Regions from separate parts of the Thauera sp. JM12B12 genome, predicted to be linked through region 1. Evidence: predicted binding sites of a transcription regulator. Region 1 holds the regulator's gene; each other region holds the start of a gene.
The links. Region 1 encodes HrcA, which represses chaperone genes, less so after heat shock. Its sites were predicted from a motif close to TNTTAGCACTCNNNGNCNNNGAGTGCTAANA; they were not measured.

Region 1 (2,261 bases):
GCAGCGTGATCGGGCGCGCGGTGAGCGCGTGCGGACACAAGGGGACCAGAGCGATCCCGCCGACGCTCGGATGGAGGATCGGTCCGTTCGCCGACAGCGCATAGGCGGTGGATCCGGTCGGCGTCGACACGATCATGCCGTCCGAGCGCTGGGTGTAGACGAATTCGCCATCGATCAGCAGCTCGAACTCGATCATGCGTCCGAGGTCACCCTTGTTCACCACTACGTCGTTGAGAGCGAGCGTGTGGAACACGCGCTCGCCACCGCGCAGGACCTCGGCATCGAGCATGAAGCGGTGCTCTTCGGTGAACGCGCCGTCGAGCAGTTCGCCCAGGCGGGCGCCCGCCTCGCTGCGCGAGATGTCGGTGAGGAAACCGAGGCGACCGAGGTTGACCCCCACCAGGGGCACGCCGTGCTCCACCAGCCGGCGCGCCGTGTGCAGCATGCTGCCGTCGCCGCCGATCACCACCGCGAGGTCGGCCTCGGCACCGATGTGCTCGTAGCTCGCGACCGGGTAGTCGTGCCCGCCACCGATGGAACTCGCCGTACCCTGCTCGATCAACACCGACAGTCCGCGCTCGCGCAGCTCGCGCGCAATCGACAGCACCGACTCGGCGACGTCCGGGCTCTGGTATTTGCCGATGAGGGCAATCGTTCGGAATTTCGTGCTCATGGGTGCCGATTAAACCACAACCGCCCGACCGCTTGGCGTACCCGGTCGGCCGCTGGCGGTGGCCACTGCGGCCGCGCTTCCATACAATCCGGGCTATATTCCCGCCTGCCATGAATTCGCTCGACGCCCGCTCCCAGATCCTGCTCAAGACCCTGATCGAACGCTATATCGCGGATGGTCAGCCGGTCGGTTCGCGCGCCCTTTCGCGCTATTCCGGACTCGAACTGTCGCCGGCCACGGTGCGCAACGTGATGAGCGATCTCGAGGAGATGGGTTTCATCGCCAGCCCGCACACTTCCGCCGGGCGCATCCCAACCGCACGCGGCTATCGCTTCTTCGTCGATTCCCTGCTCACCGTGCAGCCGATGGAGAATGCGCGGGTGCGGGCGCTGCAGGGCCAGCTCATGCCGGACCAGCCGCAACGCCTGATCAGTTCCGCGTCACAGCTGCTGTCGGAGCTGACGCAATTCGCCGGGGTGGTCGTCGCCCCGCGCAAGGACGCCGTGCGCATCCGCCAGTTCGAATTCATCAGCCTGGCCGAGAACCGCATTCTACTCATCATCGTCACCACCGCCGGCGACGTGCAGAACCGCATCCTGCTCACCCGCCGCGCCTACTCGGTGAGCGAACTCAACGGCGCTGCCACATACCTCAACGAGCACTTCGCCGGCCTGTCCTTCGACGAGATCCGCCGCCGCCTCACCGAAGAGCTGCGCCAGCTGCGCAGCGACATGACCGAGCTGATGACGGCGACCGTCGACGCCGGCGCGCAGGCCGCGGAAGAGACCGCAACCCGCTACGTCATCTCCGGCGAGACCAACCTGCTGGACGTCGAGGATCTGTCGTCGAACATGTCCCGCCTGCGCGAGCTGTTCAAGCTCTTCGAGCAGCGCACCGGGCTGATGCAGCTGCTCGACCTCTCGAACAGGGCAGAAGGCGTGCAGATCTTCATCGGCGGCGAATCCGGCCTCGCCCCGCTCGACGGGTGCAGCGTGATCACCGCGCCTTACGAGGTAGACGGACAGATCGTCGGCTCGCTCGGCGTCATCGGCCCCACCCGCATGGCCTACGACCGCGTGATACCGATCGTCGACATCACCGCCCGCCTGCTCTCGAACGCCCTTTCCTCCAAGCACTGACGGCAGCGGCCCGGCGCCCTGCCCCGCACAAGGATTCCGATGCCCCGCTACTGGCCCGAACCGCCGTTCAAGCACGGCAGCCCCCAACGCACCGGCGTGCTGCTGGTGAATCTCGGCACCCCCGAAGCCCCGACCGCGGCCGCGCTGCGCCCGTATCTCAAGCAATTCCTTTCCGACCCGCGGGTGGTGGAGATCCCGCGCCTCGTCTGGTGGCCGATTCTCAACGGCATCATCCTCAACACTCGCCCGGCTGCGTCGGCGAAGAAGTACGCCAGCGTGTGGATGGACGAGGGCTCCCCGCTCAAGGTACATACCGCGCGCCAGACCGCCCTGCTCGCCCGCCATCTCGGCACCGCCGGGCACGGCGCGCTCGAGGTCGACTACGCGATGCGCTACGGCCAGCCCTCGATTCCCGACGTGCTCAACAGCCTGCGCGCCCGCGGCTGTAC
Region 2 (2,261 bases), 1.8 Mb from region 1:
CATCCTCGTCGGGGTGCTCGGCGTGCAGCTCGAGCTGGCGACCACGCTCGAGGCCGAGGTGCACAAGCGCCGCATCGAGGAACAGCGCCGCGAGGCGCTGGAGAGGGCGCTCGCCGTACCGCTGGCGAGCGGGCGGGTGACGCTCAACGATGGGCGGATCGGCATCAGCGGCAGCGTGCTGTTCGCGCTCAATTCGGCCGAACTCCAGCCCGAGGGCAGGCAGGTGCTGCAGAGCCTGGCGCCGCCTCTGGCCGCCTATCTCGCCACCCGCGACGAGCTGCTGATGGTGAGCGGCTTCACCGACGACCGTCCCGTGCTCGACACCAACCGGCGCTTCGCCGACAACTGGGATCTCTCGGCGCAACGCGCGCTGACCGTGACACGGGCGCTGATCGAGGAGGGCGTGCCGTCGACGGCAGTGTTCGCCGCGGCCTTCGGGTCCGAGCAGCCGGTGGCCTCCAACGACGACGCAGAAGGTCGCGCGCGCAACCGGCGGGTGGAGATGGCGCCGGTGCCGAGGTCGGCGCAGACGGTCGCGAGGCAGGATGGCTGAGGTCCAGGCGCCCACCGCGTCCCCGCCCGGCGGGAGGGCCGCCGAGGCACTGCGCGCGCACCTGGAGGCGCGCGTCGAGGACATGCGCGTGCGCGGTGCGGCGCGCTTCGACCCCGTGGGCTGGCGGGTGATCGAGGCCATGATGCGGCGGCTGGATGTCTTCGCCGGGCCTGCGCGCGTGGCCCTGGTGCGCAGGATCGAGCGCCGCCTGGCGGGTCTGCGCGTGGACGTCGAGCATGCGGGGGGCACGAACCCGTTGCCGGCGCGGCGCCGGCCGCTTGCCGAGCTGCTCGAACATGTGGCGCGCCAGGCCGGCGTCGCCGACCCGGACGGCGGCCTCGCGGGGACGGAGGCGCAAGCCGCGGCCGAGCTCAAGTCGGTGCGCCAGTTCCGCAGCACCTGGTCGCGGCTGAGCCTCGAGCAGCAGCTGGCGCGCGCGCGCGCCGCGGCGCCGGACAACGCGGGCCCGCTCAACTCGCACCACCTCGCCCTGCAGGCGCTGATCCGCATGGGCGACATTGCGCCGCAGTACCTCGAGGGCTTCATCGCCCAGGTCGATGCGCTCCTTTGGCTCCAGCAGGCCGACGCCACGCGCGGGGCGGCCCAGCGGACCGCGGTGCGAAAAGGCGAGGCCCGGACATCGGGTGGTCGCGGCGGCCGCGCGCGCAAACCGTCGGCCCCGGGCGGGGGCTGAAGCCGCGCGGCGGGCGAGGCCTTGCAAGGGCGGAAATCCAGCCCACCGCGCGCGGATCGCGGTGCAGCAACTGCGCTAGAATGACGCGGTTTTGCCTTTTTGGATAACGCTATCCATTAGCGTGTGCTAATATTTCGCCGGGAGTCCCTGATGAATTTCGAGAAAGCGCGCTTCAACATGGTCGAGCAGCAGATCCGCCCCTGGGAGGTGCTGGATCAGGACGTGCTCGACCTCCTGATGACGGTCAAGCGCGAGGAATTCGTGCCCGCCGCATATCGCGATCTGGCCTTTACCGAGGTGGAGATCCCGATCGGCTGCGGTCAGGTCATGCTCAAGCCGGTGATCGAGGGCAAGGTGCTGCAGGCGCTGCGCCTGGCGAAGTCCGATTCGGTGCTCGAGATCGGCACCGGGTCCGGCTACTTCGCCGCGCTGCTGGCTGCGCGCACCGAGTGGGTGCGCACGCTCGAGATCGAGCCCGAGCTGGTGAAGCTGGCGAGCGCCAACCTCGCCCGCAACGGCGTCGAGAACGTGGTCGTGGTGCAGGGCGACGGCGTCGGTGGCTGGGCCGAGCGTGCGCCCTACGACGTCATCGTCGTGTCGGGTGCGCTGCCCTTCGTGCCGCAGGCGCTGCTCGAGCAGCTCAAGGTCGGTGGCCGCCTGTTCGCCTTCGTCGGCGAGGCGCCGGTCATGAAGGCGCGGCTGATCACCTGCGAGAGCGAAGGCCGCTTCCGCACCGAGGACATCTTCGAGACCGTGGTGCCGATGCTCAAGAACGCGCCGCAGCGCGACAGCTTCAGCTTCTGAGACGGCCATGCATCAGATCAGTCCGACTCAGCTCGCCCGCCGCCTCGAAGACGCGCAGCAGCCAGCGCCGCTGCTGCTCGACGTGCGCGAACCCTGGGAGCTGGAGATCTGCCGCATCGAAGGTTCGGTGGCGATGCCGATGGGCAGCGTGCCGGCGCGCTTCGCCGAACTCGACCGTGACCGCGAGACCGTGGTGATCTGCCATCACGG
Region 3 (2,261 bases), 490 kb from region 1:
CTTCGGCGATGATCAGCAGCGGACGGCCCGACTTGGCGACTTGCTCGAGCACCGGCAGCAGGTCACGGATGTTGGAGATTTTCTTGTCGAACAGCAGCACGAAGGGCTGCTCGAGGATGGCGACCTGCTTGTCCGGGTTGTTGATGAAGTAGGGCGACAGGTAGCCGCGGTCGAACTGCATGCCCTCGACGACGTCGAGTTCGTTCTGCAGCGACTTGCCGTCTTCGACGGTGATCACGCCTTCCTTGCCGACCTTGTCCATCGCACGGGCGATGATCTCGCCGATGTCGCTGTCCGAGTTGGCCGAGATCGAACCGACCTGGGCGATTTCCTTGTTGGTCGAGCAAGGCTTCGACAGCTTCTTCAGCTCTTCGATGGTGGCGATGACGGCCTTGTCGATACCGCGCTTGAGGTCCATCGGGTTCATGCCGGCGGCGACGAACTTCATGCCTTCGCGCACGATCGACTGAGCCAGCACGGTGGCGGTGGTGGTGCCGTCACCGGCGATGTCCGAGGTCTTGGAGGCGACTTCCTTGACCATCTGCGCGCCCATGTTCTCGAACTTGTCCTTCAGCTCGATTTCCTTGGCGACCGAGACGCCGTCCTTGGTCACGGTGGGGGCGCCGAACGAGCGCTCGAGCACCACGTTGCGGCCCTTCGGGCCCAGGGTCACCTTGACCGCGTTGGCGAGGATGTTGACACCGGCGACCATGCGCTCGCGGGCGGAATCACCAAACTTGACTTCTTTAGCTGCCATTCTTCAAAACTCCGGGATATGTTGCGATTAGCGTTGTGCGGGACCGGGGGAGGCTCAGGCCTCGACCACGCCCATGATGTCTTCCTCGCGCATCACGAGGAGCTCTTCGCCTTCGACCTTCACGGTCTGGCCGGCATACTTGCCGAACAGGACCTTGTCGCCCACCTTGACGGCCATCGGACGCACCTTGCCGTCGTCCAGGATCTTGCCGTTGCCGACGGCCAGCACCTCGCCCTGATCGGGCTTCTCGCCGGCGCTGTCCGGGATCACGATGCCGCTGGCGGTCTTGCGCTCGGCTTCCAGACGCTTGACGATCACGCGATCGTGCAGGGGACGAATCTTCATCGATTTCTCTCCTAATGAGTTTCAACTGGTCGGGTTGATTGAATTGCGGGACGAGCCCGCGCAGCAAATTCGCAGTGGGCTTCGGCGGGGGGCTGGCCTCCGCGCGAAGCCTGTTAGCACTCACTGCCAACGAGTGCTAATAATAGGGACGGGGTCCGGGGATTTCAAGTGCGCACACTCATACTTTTTTTCTGCTTCTGCCTGCTCTGCCCCGGCCTCCCGGTCCGCGCCGCAACCGCCCCCGAACAATGGCGGGGCGCCGCTTTCGAGGGCGACCGCGCCGCGCTCGAACGCCTGGCAGCCGCCGGCGCCAAGGTCGTGCGCGTGTATCGCGAAGCCGACGCCTGGGTGCTCGACGAGGCCGGGCGCCTCGGCATGAAGGTGGTAATGGGGCTGTGGGTCGAGCACCCGCGCCATGGCTTCGACTACGCCGACGAACAGGCGGTGCGTGCCCAGGAGCAGACGCTGCTCGCCGCCGTTGCGCGCCACCGCGATCACCCCGCCCTGCTCGCCTGGGGCGTGGGCAACGAGGTCGAGACCGGTGTCGCCGACCCGCTGCCGCTGTGGCGCGAGATCGACCGCCTCGCCGGCCTGGTGAAGCGCCTCGACCCCGCGCGCCCGACCCTGATGGTGGTCGCCGACACGGGCATGGACGCCTTCCGCGCGCTCGCCGGCTGCTGCCCCAACGTCGACCTGCTCGGCATCAACGTCTATGCCGGCGCGGTCTTCGACCTGCCGCAGCGGCTGCGCGAGGCGCGCATCACCAAGCCGGTGGTGATCGCCGAGCTCGGTCCGCTCGGCCAGTGGCAGGCCGGCCGCAAACCCTGGGGCGCGCCGGTGGAGCTCACCAGCACCGAGAAGGCGCGCTTCTTCACCTCGGCGCTCGCCTTCCTCGAGGACCAGCCGCAGATCCGCGGCGCCTTCCCCTTCCTGTGGGGCGCCAAGCAGGAGCAGACCGCGACCTGGCATGGCCTGCTCCTCGCCGACGGCAGCCAGACTGCGATGACCGACGCCCTCGCCGCCGCGTGGGGGCGCCCGGTGGCGAAGCCCGCGCCGGTGATCCGCGGCATCGGCATCGGCGCGGACGAATTCGCCCCCGGCGCGGAGGTCTCCGCCGGTGTGGACGCCGTCGCGCACGACGGCAGCGCCCTCGCCACCG

Region 2: AAG895_RS15635 (protein-L-isoaspartate O-methyltransferase) is a predicted target of HrcA. The motif match lies at 1,349-1,379, and genes of this name have one in related genera.
Region 3: groES (co-chaperone GroES) is a predicted target of HrcA. The motif match lies at 1,214-1,244, and genes of this name have one in related genera.

Annotation. Positions count from the first base shown of each region.
Region 1 covers NZ_CP154859.1:1,676,955-1,679,215, reverse strand. The annotation lists gene AAG895_RS07520 (NAD kinase) at 1-673, opposite strand, end outside; gene hrcA (heat-inducible transcriptional repressor HrcA) at 784-1,812, shown strand; gene hemH (ferrochelatase) at 1,852-2,261, shown strand, end outside.
Region 2 covers NZ_CP154859.1:3,442,398-3,444,658, reverse strand. The annotation lists gene AAG895_RS15645 (OmpA family protein) at 1-553, shown strand, start outside; gene AAG895_RS15640 (DUF2894 domain-containing protein) at 546-1,247, shown strand; gene AAG895_RS15635 (protein-L-isoaspartate O-methyltransferase) at 1,398-2,051, shown strand; gene AAG895_RS15630 (rhodanese-like domain-containing protein) at 2,059-2,261, shown strand, end outside.
Region 3 covers NZ_CP154859.1:1,187,696-1,189,956, reverse strand. The annotation lists gene groL (chaperonin GroEL) at 1-757, opposite strand, end outside; gene groES (co-chaperone GroES) at 812-1,102, opposite strand; gene AAG895_RS05280 (glycoside hydrolase family 2 TIM barrel-domain containing protein) at 1,304-2,261, shown strand, end outside.